3 regions of the Streptomyces sp. NPDC002896 genome follow, and region 2 is predicted to be linked to each of the others. Evidence: riboswitches for the same ligand, from Rfam matches in the RefSeq annotation. Region 2 holds a riboswitch; each other region holds the start of a gene.
What was found. Region 2 has a riboswitch for ZMP and ZTP ahead of ABT009_RS07680 (phosphoribosylaminoimidazolecarboxamide formyltransferase). Riboswitches for the same ligand answer to the same signal wherever they lie in the genome.
Positions count from the first base shown of each region.

Region 1 (3,978 bases), on a different contig from region 2:
GTGATCGCGTGCAGGTCGACGACCATGTAGAAGGCGTCGTGGGTCTCCTGCAGCGCCACCCACTGGCGCACCGCTCCCAGGTAGTTCCCGAGGTGGAACGAGCCTGCGGTGGGCTGGATTCCGGAGAGGACACGCGGACGGGCGCCGGACGCGGAGCGGGGCGCCTCGGGGCCTGCGGCGACGGCTGGGTGATCAGAGACCATGCTCAACATTCTCTCAGGTGCGCGCGAAAGCTTGGGAACCGATCCGCGACAGCTCGGGAACCGTTTCTTCCGCGGCCGGGAGGGCGACGGCTCACCTCCAGGATGCGGGTGGCTGCGGCCCCGTCGAGCGACTGCCGATGAGACGTGGGACACAGTGCGCCCGGCCGGGCCGACCGGCCCCTGAGAACAGCGTCGGCTGCCGGCGGCAGTACGCCGCCGGCAGCCGTTGATCAGCCGAATCGGAAGGGGATCAGCTGAGGTCGACGCCCGGGTAGAGCGGGAAGCCGTCCAGCAGGTCGGCGGCCCGGCGCGAGACCTCGTCGGCGACCTTCTCGTCCAGGACGTGCTGCGCCTTGGAGGGGGCGCCCTTGCTGGTCGTGCCCGGCTGGGTCGAGGTGAGCACCCGGTCGATCAGGGCGGCGATCTCGTCCATCTCGGTGGTGCCCAGACCGCGGGTGGTCAGGGCCGGGGTGCCGATCCGGATGCCGGAGGTGTACCAGGCGCCGTTGGGGTCCTGCGGGATGGCGTTGCGGTTGGTCACCACACCCGAGTCGAGGAGCGCGGACTCGGCCTGGCGGCCGGTGAGCCCGTAGGAGGTCGCGACATCGATCAGGTTGAGGTGGTTGTCCGTACCGCCGGTGACCAGCGTGGCGCCGCGCCGCATCAGGCCGTCGGCGAGGGCGCGGGAGTTGTCGACGATGCGCTGGGCGTAGTCGCGGAAGTCGGGGCGGCGGGCCTCGGCGAGGGCGACGGCCTTGGCGGCCATGACGTGCGGCAGCGGGCCGCCGAGCACCATCGGGCAGCCGCGGTCGACCTGCTCGACGAGCGAGTCGTCGCACAGGACCATGCCGCCGCGCGGGCCGCGCAGCGACTTGTGGGTGGTCGTGGTGACGATCTGCGCGTGCGGTACGGGGTCGAAGTCGCCGGTGAGCACCTTGCCCGCGACCAGGCCCGCGAAGTGCGCCATGTCGACCATGAGGGTCGCGCCGACCTCGTCGGCGATCTCCCGCATGATGCGGAAGTTCACCAGGCGCGGGTACGCCGAGTAGCCCGCGACGATGATCAGCGGCTTGAACTCGCGGGCGGTGGCGCGCAGGGCCTCGTAGTCGAGAAGGCCGGTCGCCGGGTCGGTGCCGTAGCTGCGCTGGTCGAACATCTTGCCGGAGATGTTGGGCCGGAAGCCGTGCGTGAGGTGGCCGCCGGCGTCCAGGGACATGCCGAGCATGCGCTGGTTGCCCAGGTCGCGGCGGAGCTCGGCCCAGTCCTTCTCGGAGAGGTCGTTGACCTGGCGGGCACCGGCCCGCTCCAGGGCGGGGGCCTCGACGCGCGCGGCGAGGACGGCCCAGAAGGCGACCAGGTTGGCGTCGATGCCGGAGTGCGGCTGGACGTAGGCGTGGCGGGCGCCGAAGAGCTCCTTGGCGTGCTCGGCGGCGAGGCCCTCGACGGTGTCGACGTTGCGGCAGCCGGCGTAGAAGCGGCGGCCGATGGTGCCCTCGGCGTACTTGTCGCTGAACCAGTTGCCCATGGTCAGCAGGACGGCGGGCGAGGCGTAGTTCTCGCTGGCGATCAGCTTCAGCGAGGCGCGCTGGTCCTCGATCTCCTGGCCGATGGCGTCGGCGACGCGGGGCTCGACACCCCGGATCACATCGAGGGCGCTGCGGAAGGCGGTGGACTCGGTGGAGAGGGGCTCTGGCATGTCGTCGGACCTCCGGACGCGGACACGGGATGCACGGGTCGGCCCAGGCGCACGGCACACGGTTTGCGCGGGCCGCTCCCCGATGGTCGGTCCCATCCCAGCGCGCCAGTCACGGCCCGCGGCCAGCCTACCGGCAAGGCCGCAGGGCGGCCTTGCCGGTCCAGGATGCGGGAGCGCTGCCGATGGGGCGCCGCCCGCAGCGCCGCGCCGTGCAGGCAAATCGGGTAGAAAGGGCACACCTGCCCTTCTCTGCCGTACGGACGGAGGTCCCGTGAGTGCTGCCGATGCGCTCATCGCCTCTGCCGAGGCGCACACTGCGCACACCTATCACCCGCTGCCCGTCGTCATCGCGACCGCCGACGGGGCGTGGATGACGGACGTCGAGGGGCGCCGCTATCTCGATCTGCTCGCCGGGTACTCGGCGCTCAATTTCGGGCACCGCAACCGGCGGCTGATCGAGGCCGCGCACGCGCAGCTGGAGCGGGTGACGCTGACCTCGCGGGCCTTCCACCACGACCGGTTCGCGGAGTTCTGTGCGCGGCTGGCCGAGCTGTGCGGCATGGAGATGGTGCTGCCGATGAACACGGGTGCGGAGGCGGTCGAGACCGCCGTGAAGACCGCACGGAAGTGGGGCTACCGGATCAAGGGCGTGCCCGACTGCATGGCCAAGGTCGTCGTCGCGGCGGGCAACTTCCACGGCCGCACGACGACGATCATCAGCTTCTCCACGGACCCGGAGGCCCGGGCGGACTTCGGCCCGTACACGCCCGGCTTCGAGATCGTCCCGTACGGCGACCTGACCGCGATGCGCGAGGCGCTCACGGAGAACGCGGTCGCCGTGCTGCTGGAGCCCATCCAGGGCGAGGCCGGGGTGCTGGTGCCGCCCGAGGGCTATCTGCGGGGCGTACGGGAGCTGACGCGCGAGCGGAACGTGCTGTTCATCGCCGACGAGATCCAGTCCGGCCTGGGCCGTACGGGGAAGACCTTCGCGTGCGACCACGAGGGCGTCGTGCCGGACGCGTACGTGCTCGGCAAGGCGCTCGGGGGCGGCATCGTGCCGGTGTCGGCGGTCGTGTCGTCCGCCGACGTCCTCGGGGTGTTCAGGCCCGGTGAGCACGGTTCGACGTTCGGCGGGAACCCGCTGGCGTGCGCCGTGGCGCTGGAGGTCATCGACATGCTGCGCTCGGGCGAGTACCAGCAGCGGGCCGCGGAGCTGGGCTCGCATCTCCACGACGAGCTGCGGCTGCTCGCGGGCAGCGGCGGCCCCGTGCGGGAGGTGCGCGGCCGCGGCCTGTGGGCGGGTGTCGACATCGACCCGTCGTACGGCACGGGGCGGCAGATCTCGGAGCGGCTGATGGATCGGGGCGTCCTGGTCAAGGACACCCACGGCTCCACCATCCGGATCGCCCCGCCGCTGGTCATCAGCAAGGAGGACCTGGACTGGGGGCTGGACCAGCTGCGGGCCGTACTGGCCGCCAGGACCTGACGTCACAGGCCCCGAAAAGGCTTACAGGATCACATGGGGCAGGAAGCGGGCGTACTCGTCCGTGACCAGCCCCGACGACTCGCGGATGCCCAGCCCCGCCGACTCGTCCTCGACGACCCAGGCGCCGAGCACCACGCGGTTGCCGTCGAATGACGGCAGGGGCGCCAACTCCTGGTAGCAGCAGGGCTCTTCCCGTACGACGGGGTCGCCGGGGCCCGCCTCGTGCACCGTGACCCCGGCGCCCTCACGGCCGAGCAGCGGCTTGGCGACGTATCCCGTGGTCGCCGCCAGGTCGCGCGGGCCGTCGAGGTAGGCGGGCAGGAGGTTCGGATGGCCGGGGAACAGCTCCCAGAGGATGGCGAGGAGCGCCTTGTTGGACAGCAGCATCTTCCAGGCCGGCTCGATCCACAGGGTGCTGCCGGTGCCGCCGCCGTTGTCGAGCGTGTCGAGGACGTGCTCGCCGAAGCGGTCGGTCGTCAGCCACTCCCACGGGTAGAGCTTGAAGCAGCTGCGGATGAAGCGGAGCCGCTTGTCCACGAAGCGCCCGGAGAGCCGGTCCCAGCCGATCTCCTCCATGGAGATCCACTCGGTGT
Region 1 covers NZ_JBEOVA010000007.1:91,482-95,459, forward strand. The annotation lists gene trpS (tryptophan--tRNA ligase) at 1-203, opposite strand, end outside; gene ABT009_RS14275 (glycine hydroxymethyltransferase) at 454-1,899, opposite strand; ZMP/ZTP riboswitch at 1,934-2,022, opposite strand; gene rocD (ornithine--oxo-acid transaminase) at 2,171-3,385, shown strand; gene ABT009_RS14285 (glutathionylspermidine synthase family protein) at 3,407-3,978, opposite strand, start outside.
Region 1: linked by a shared signal. The riboswitch ahead of ABT009_RS14275 (glycine hydroxymethyltransferase) and the one ahead of ABT009_RS07680 (phosphoribosylaminoimidazolecarboxamide formyltransferase) in region 2 are both predicted to bind ZMP and ZTP.

Region 2 (3,978 bases):
GCGAGTATCCGCCGAGGTTCACCAGGAACATCAGGCGCCGTCCGAAGCGGTCCGCGAGCACCGACAGTACGTTCGCGCCGACGAACATGCCCAGGAACGCCGAGGCGATCACCATGGACTTCTGCGTCGAGGTCAGCGACCACGGTTCGGCGAGCGCCGCGGCGAGGACTCCGCCGAGGAAGATCTCGTAGAGGTCGAAGAACGCGCCGATGCCGACGATGAACGTGATCCGGCGATGCCATCTGCCGGCCGGAAGCCGGTCAAGCCGTGCCGCGGCGCTCGCGGCGATGGAAGGCGAGACGGGAGTGGGCGAGGGCTGCGGGGTTGATGGGGCGCTTTCGAGCATGGGGCGGCTTTCTGAGATACGGAATCAACGCGTCGGCGGCTCGCGGCGCGGGGAGCGGTCGGCGGCCGTGGTGCCAACTCGCCGAAAGATGCGGTGTACATGAAAGTACAAGTCGTTGATCGAATTCCGGAAGAGGTTTCTCGGGGTGATCGGACAACTCCGTTGAGCAAGGAATTCGCCTCAGCGGAATTCGTGTTGATCCTGTGGATCTTTGCGGGCGGACCCCTGGAATCCGGACGACGGCCCCATCCCGCACCGAGGGTGGGCGCGAGGGCGTGATAGCACGGTAGTGATCACATAAGAAGGAGACGACGTCATCATGGGTTTCTTCAGCCGTCGCCATGCCCCCACTATCGAGTCTTCGCCGGCTGTCGGCCCCCGTACCTCTCCCGCGGCTTCCGGCACGGCCACCGCCGTCCTGGACCCCTCACTCGTGGCTCTGACCGGCCACTGGACCATCGACCGCCCGCACAGCAGGATCGGTTTCTCCGTGCGCCATGCCATGGTCACCACCGTGCGCGGGGCATTCTCCGACTACCGGAGCGATCTGTACTTCGACGGTGAGCAGCCTTCCCGGTCCCGAGCCGAGATGGTGATCCAGGTCGCCAGCGTCGACACCGGTGTGGAACAGCGTGACGCGCATCTGGTCGGCCCCGACTTCTTCGACGCGAACAGGCACCCGGAGATGGCCTTCCGCAGCACCTCCACGGTGCACGTCGGCGATGACAGCTACCGCATGACCGGGGACCTGACCATCCGCGGCATCACCCGTCCCGTCGAGCTGGACCTCACCTACCTCGGCTCGGTCGTGGACCCGTTCGGCTTCGAACGCGCCGGTTTCGACGGTACGACCACCATCGACCGCACCGACTGGGGCCTGGTGTACAACCAGAGGCTGGAGGCGGGCGGGGCCATGGTCAGCGAGAAGATCCGGCTGCAGTTCGACATCTCCGCGATCCGGGCCGCGCCGGTGGCGTAGACCCTTACTGCCGATAGAGTTGTGCCCGGCCGCGACTGGCGAGGGTGGACCACCACCGGGGAGCGGCCGACCCCGATGCGATGTGAGCGTCGACCGCCTGGGCGCCTCCGTCAGCGATGTCCCGCTGAGGAGGCCAGGACATGGAACTGCGCTACGGAACCAACCCTCAACAAGCAGCGGCACACGTCGCACCGGTGACGCACGGCAGATGGCCGGTTCGGGTGCTGCACGGACAACCGTCCTTCATCAACATGCTGGACGCGCTCAACGGGTGGCAGCTCGTGCGTGAGGCCAGCCAGTCGCTGGGCAGGCCCGCAGCCGCCTCGTTCAAGCACGTCTCACCTGCCGGCGCGGCCCTCTCCGGACCCGTCGACGATGTCACGGCAGAGCTCTACGGACTCGCCGGCGACCGCGTGGGCGACCTGACCAGCGCCTATCTGCGTGCTCGAGATGCTGATCCGAAATCCTCCTACGGCGACTTTGCCGCCCTCTCGCACCCTGTCGACACCGAACTCGCAGAGCTGTTGGCCGGCGTGGTCTGCGACGGCGTCATCGCCCCCGGGTACGCGCCCGGCACGGTCGCAACGCTCAGCAAGAAGAAGAACGGCCGCTTCCTGGTCGTGGAAGCAGACGCGACGTTCGTGCCCCCACCGTTCGAGGAGCGAGAGGTCTTCGGTCTGCGCCTGACCCAGGCACGCGACGAGGTGCAACTCTCCGCCGCCCTACTCGGCCACACCGTGGGCGGTTCACTGCCGCAGACCGCCGCGGACGATCTGATGCTGGGGCTCGCGGTACTGCGCTACACCCAGTCCAATTCGGTCTGCTATGTGCGCGGCGGGATGACGCTCGGAATCGGCGCCGGCCAGCAGTCCCGTGTCGACTGCACCCGTCTTGCCGGGGCCAAGGTCGACACCTGGTGGCTGCGGCGCCACCCGGCCGTCCGTGGCCTCGCCTTCCGGCCGGGGATCCGGCGCCAGGACCGTATCAACTGGCAGATCCGGTTCATCGAGGGCGATCTCACCCCGGACGAGACCGGGCGCCTCGCTCAGGCACTGTCCACGCCCGCCGAGGAGTTGACCGTCGACCAGCGCGAGAAGTGGAGGCGGCGTCTCACCGGCGTCGCGTTTGCCTCCGACGGCGCACTGCCGTTCCGCGACAACGTCGACCATGCCCACCGTCACGGCGTCGAGTACATTGCCGAGCCGGGTGGATCCGTCAGGTCGGACGAGGTCGAGGCCGCCTGCCGCGAACACCGGATCACGCTCGCGCGCACCGGCCTGAGACTCTTCCACCACTGATCCAGCCCTGATCCACCACTGACGAACACCAGGTCCCTGATGTGGCACACGCCGTATCAGCGGCCGCTCCCCACGCGTCCCGTGGTAGGGCGCGAGGCCGTCCGTCCTCCGCCGACCGGGCCGTGGTCCTCACCGCGGCCCGCGGACAGCGCCCTCAATAGGGCCCGGGCCACGGCGTCGTTCTGCCGGAACGCCGGGGCGTTGGTGCGGGGACGGGCGAAGGCGGCGACGCCGCGGACGTTCGTCGGGGCGCCGAGTGCGATCCGGCGGGGGTGAGGGCCGCCGAGCGACGGGTCGATGACGTGGCTCGCGCCGTCCGTCGTCACCGTCAGCAGACCGGAACGGTGAGTGTGCGTGGGGTCGCTGATGACCTCCTCGCTGAGGGCACCCGCGCCGTGCAGGCCCCGCAGCAGCGGGTCCTCGGTACGGCCCAGGGAGGCCCCCGGAAGGTACGCCTCTATCAGCGCGGTCGCCGTCACGGTGTGCCCGGGGACCGTGGGGCTGGATGCGGTGAAGGTGCCGCTGTCCTCGTCGGTACCGACCCGCAGGCCTGCGCCGAGGAAGCGGACGACACCCGCCCGGGACAGGGCGAGCAGCTCGCGCAGCCGGAAGCCGGGCGGACCGGAGGCCAGGAAGCTGAAGAAGCCCTGCCACCAGCCGTCGAGCTCTTCGGCGATGGACCGGGCGGTCAGCCGTCCCGACGCGACCAGGCGCGGCAGTTGCCCGTAGACGGAGAGCAGGGCGAGGAACGCGCCGAGGTCGGCACTGTGTGCGCGATCCTCGCGGCGTGCGACGTCCTGGGCGATGTAGGTGCGCAGGTGTTCCTGGAAGGCGTCAGGGGTCGGGAAGGTCAGGCCGTCCAGCGGGCGGTCCAGCGTCTCGAAGTTCAGACGGTCCGCCGGATCGGGCACAGCCCCCGCGACGAGTGCGGTCATCTCGTCGGAGTACCAGTCGAGGCGGTCGTAGGCCGCGAGGAACTCCGGCCACGGCAGGGCGGTGCGCTCGGGGTGGGCGTGGAACAGCTCGTGGTAGTGCGCGAAGCCGATCTCCTTGGCCATCAGCGGCCACACGTCGCGCCGCAGGTCGAGCGGCCGTCCCTCGGTGAGCAGGGCGTCCACCGCGTCGGGCCCGAAGTGGCGCGGCAGCGGCGGCCGCGGGCCCTGGAGCTGGTAGCGGGTCTTGGAGTGGTATGGGACGCCGCGGCGCGACCCGACGTACACGACGGGCTCGCGGCCCGACGGCAGATACGTGAGGCTGCCGTCGGCCTCCGTGCGGTAGGTGCCGCCTCGTCCCTCGGTCAGCAGCACCAGCAGATCGACGAAGGCCAGCCCGAAACCGCGCAGGATGACGTGCTC
Region 2 covers NZ_JBEOVA010000004.1:129,637-133,614, reverse strand. The annotation lists gene ABT009_RS07690 (MFS transporter) at 1-346, opposite strand, end outside; gene ABT009_RS07685 (YceI family protein) at 666-1,325, shown strand; ZMP/ZTP riboswitch at 1,347-1,435, shown strand; gene ABT009_RS07680 (phosphoribosylaminoimidazolecarboxamide formyltransferase) at 1,466-2,623, shown strand; gene ABT009_RS07675 (FAD/NAD(P)-binding protein) at 2,680-3,978, opposite strand, start outside.

Region 3 (3,978 bases), on a different contig from region 2:
AGGGCTGGGACACCCCGCTCGCCCGCTCCCGCACCGACGGCGTCGACCTGTCCGGCGGACAGTGGCAGCAGGTCGTCCTCGCCCGCGCGCTCTACGCCGTGCACACCGGCTCCCGGCTCCTCGTGCTCGACGAGCCGACCGCCCACCTCGACGTACGCACCGAGTTCGACGTCTTCGACCGGCTCGCCCGCGCCCGCGGCGACGACACCTCCGTCGTCCTCATCTCGCACCGCCTGTCCACCGTCCGCCAGGCCGACCGGATCGTCCTTCTCGACGGCGGCCGCATCACCGAATCCGGCAGCCACGACGAACTGATCGCCCGGCAGGGCACGTACGCCGAGATGTTCGCGATCCAGGCCGAACGCTTCCGGCGCGGCCACGAGGACCGCATCGAGGAAGGCGAGTACGGCATTGAGTGAGGCGAGTACGGCATTGAGTGAGGACGAGACCGGCAAGAAAGGGGCGGTACCGGTGAGGCGCACACTCGCGCTGTGGGGCGAGCTGTTCGCGCTCTCCTGCCGCCGCATCCCGGCCGCCACCGCGGCCACCCTCGCCGTACTGCTGCTCGGCGTGCCCGCCACCATCGGCGTCGCGCTGTCCCTGCGCACCGCCGTGGACGGCATCACGACCGGCGACCACGACGTGGCCGTCCTCGGTGCGGTCTGCGCGGCCTGCGCCTACGCCGCGACCCGCACCCTGAACCACATCGGCCGCTCCCTCATGATCATGTCGACCGAGAAGATCGGGCTGACGGACATCCATGAGGGCATCCACCGCGACATCGCGACGCTGGAGGGCCTGGAGCACCTGGAGCGCACGGACTACCTGGACCGGGTCACCACGGTCCGTACCTCCGCCTGGGCCATTGTCGCGAGCATGTGGAGCGCGATCGCGATCTTCACGGACGTGCTCCAACTCGTGGTGCTGCTCCTGCTCCTCGGCACGGTCAGCCCCTGGCTGCTGCTCCTGCTGCCCGCCGCCGCACTCCCGCTGTGGGCCAACGCCCGCGGCCAGCGGCTGATCAACGCGGCGGAGACCGACACCGCGGAGTACCAGCGCGTGCAGCGCCATCTGTTCAAGCTCGGCACGCGCGCGGCGACCGGCAAGGAGCTCAGGGTCGCCGGCGCGGGGGAGGAGATCGTGCGGCGGCAGAGCGCGGCCTTCGGGGCCGTGGTCGACGGCCGTTACCGGGCCCGGATGCGCGCGGCACGGCTACGGGCCGTCGGCTGGACGGTGTTCACGCTCGGCTTCGGCGGCGGCCTCGCGCTCGTCGGCCACCGCACGGCACACGGCCTCGGGACGCCCGGCGACCTGGTGCTGACGATCACCGTCGCGGCGGCGCTGCGCCAGTCCGTGCAACAGGCGGTGATCCGGGCGGCCGGGGCGATCGACGCGATGCGGCTGATCGGCCCGTACCTGTGGATGCGCGAGTACGCCGCCGAGCAGCGGAACCGCAACACCGGTACGGCGCCCAGCCCCGACGTCCTGCGCGACGGCATCACCCTCACCGACGTGTCGTACGTCTACCCGGGCACCGAACGCCGCGCGCTGGACGGGATCAGCGTCACGCTGCCCGCCGGCGCCGTGGTCGCGGTGGTCGGCGAGTTCGGCTCCGGCAAGACGACGCTGGTGAAGCTGCTGTCGAAGTTCTACCGCCCCGACGAGGGGCGGATCACCGTCGACGGCACCGATCTCGCCGAGCTCGACACGGACGCCTGGCGGGCCCGGAGCAGCGCCGCGTACCAGGACTTCGGGCGCTTCCACACCGTGTTCGCCCAGACGGTGGGCCTTGGCGACCTCCCGCACATCGACGACCGCGAACGCATCGCGGAGGCAGTCCGCGCGGCCGACGCCGAGAGCCTCGTCGCCCGCCTCCCGGACGGCCTGGACACCCAGCTCGGCCGCGAACTGGGCGGCGTCGACCTCTCCGAAGGCCAGTGGCAGAAGACCGCGCTGGCCCGCGCCTCCATGCGCCCCGACCCGCTCCTCTTCGTCCTCGACGAACCCACGGCCTCCCTCGACGCCCCGAGCGAACAGGCCATCTTCCAGCGCTACATGAACCGCGCCCACGCCCTCGCCACCCGCACCGGCGCCGTGACCGTGATCGTCTCCCACCGCTTCTCGACCGTGAGCGGCGCCGACCTGATCCTCGTCCTCGACAAGGGCAGACTGACGGAACACGGCACACACGAGGAACTGCTGGCACTGGGCGGGCGGTACGCGGATCTGTACGGCATCCAGGCGACGGCGTATGCGGCGACCTGAGCGGCCGTGACGCCTGCCGGGGCAATTCGCAGCACGCCGAATACCTCATGTCCACTACAGTGCGCTGTGGGCCGTGACTGGCGCTGAGGTGGAGCACCACCGGGGAGCGGCCTGACGTGGACGTCGATGCCGTGCGCCTGGGCGAGTGGTCGACCACGCCTGGGAGGCGATGATGTCCCCGACTCGGACAGCCCAGCTCATGGACGGCACCGGCCTCGCCCGGCGCATCGGCGAAGAGACCGCGACCAAGGCGGCGGAGATCTCACAGCGCACGGGTGTCGCGCCGTGCCTGGCGACGGTGCTGGTGGGCGACGACCTCGCCTCGGTCACGTACGTCCGCATGAAGCGGGCCCGCTGCGCCAAGGCCGGCATCCGGTCCCGCCACATCGGCCTGCCCGCCGCCACCACGACCGCGGAGCTGGTCGAGGCGCTCGCTGCTCTCTCCCGCGACCCCGAGGTCCACGGCATCCTGCTGCAGCACCCTGCCGGGCGGCACATCGACGAGCGGGCGGCGTTCGAGGCCATCGCTCCGGAGAAGGACGTCGACGGCGTCACGATGCACTCCTTCGGCGCGATGAGTTTCGGACTGCCCGGCTTCGTGTCGTGCACGCCCGGCGGGATCATGCGGCTCCTGGACGAGTACGGCGTCGAACTCGCCGGCAGACACGCCGTCGTGATCGGCCGCAGCCCGATCCTCGGCAAACCGGTCGGGATGCTCCTGCTCGCGCGGGACGCCACGGTCACGTACTGCCATTCCCGCACCGCGGACCTGCCCGCGATCGTCCGGGAAGCGGACATCGTGGTAGCGGCCGTGGGACGACCGCGACTGATCCGCGGTCAGGACATCAAGCCGGGCGCGGTGGTGATCGACGCCGGATACAACCCCGGCAACGTCGGCGACGTGGACTTCGACACCGCCCGCGCCCATGCCCGTCTGATCACCCCCGTACCCGGCGGGGTCGGCCCGATGACCATCGCCGTCCTGCTGGCACAGACGGTGGAGGCCGCCGAACAGCAACTCGGCAGGCGGAAACGCTGACGTCGTTCTGCGATCGTGAGTGCCATGGGTGAACTGGTGGAGCGGGTCGATGAGCAGGATCGGGTGGTCGGGGTGGTGGAGCGGGGCGAGGCCATCGAGAGACAGTGGCTGCACCGCGTCGCGACGACCGTCTGTCGAGATCCGGAGGGCCGCATCCTGGTGCATCGGAGACAGGAGGACGTGTCCCGGTTCCCGGGGCAGTACAACTGGTTGATCGGCGGGGCCGCAGGGGTCGGCGAGTCATACGAGGAGGCTGCCGCTCGCGAACTCGCCGAAGAGTTGGGGGTTCAGGCATCGGTGCGATTCGTCTTCAAGCTCCTCTGCCGAGGGGCGATCAGCCCATACTGGCTCGGCGTCCATGAGGCCGTCGTCACCGAGGCGATCGTCCCTGATCCGTCGGAGATCGCCTGGCACGGCTGGGTCTCCGAGGGCGAGTTGCAGGACGCGCTTCAGCGGTTGACGTTCGTACCTGATGGCGCCGACGCTCTGAGGCGTTACCTCGCCGAGCCGACACCGTAGCCGGGCGTGCGGCCATTTTCCGGAGCGGGCGTCGCCGGAACCCACGGTCTGGTGGGATGGCGGCATGAACCTGCTGTCGCCCCGCGTCCTGCAAACCCTTCACCGGTTCAATGCCGCTCATCCATGGGACCACAACGCCCACTACCACCGGTGGA
Region 3 covers NZ_JBEOVA010000008.1:377,037-381,014, forward strand. The annotation lists gene ABT009_RS17550 (ABC transporter ATP-binding protein) at 1-419, shown strand, start outside; gene ABT009_RS17555 (ABC transporter ATP-binding protein) at 472-2,265, shown strand; ZMP/ZTP riboswitch at 2,329-2,415, shown strand; gene ABT009_RS17560 (bifunctional 5,10-methylenetetrahydrofolate dehydrogenase/5,10-methenyltetrahydrofolate cyclohydrolase) at 2,438-3,304, shown strand; gene ABT009_RS17565 (NUDIX hydrolase) at 3,329-3,823, shown strand; gene ABT009_RS17570 (class I SAM-dependent methyltransferase) at 3,888-3,978, shown strand, end outside.
Region 3: linked by a shared signal. The riboswitch ahead of ABT009_RS17560 (bifunctional 5,10-methylenetetrahydrofolate dehydrogenase/5,10-methenyltetrahydrofolate cyclohydrolase) and the one ahead of ABT009_RS07680 (phosphoribosylaminoimidazolecarboxamide formyltransferase) in region 2 are both predicted to bind ZMP and ZTP.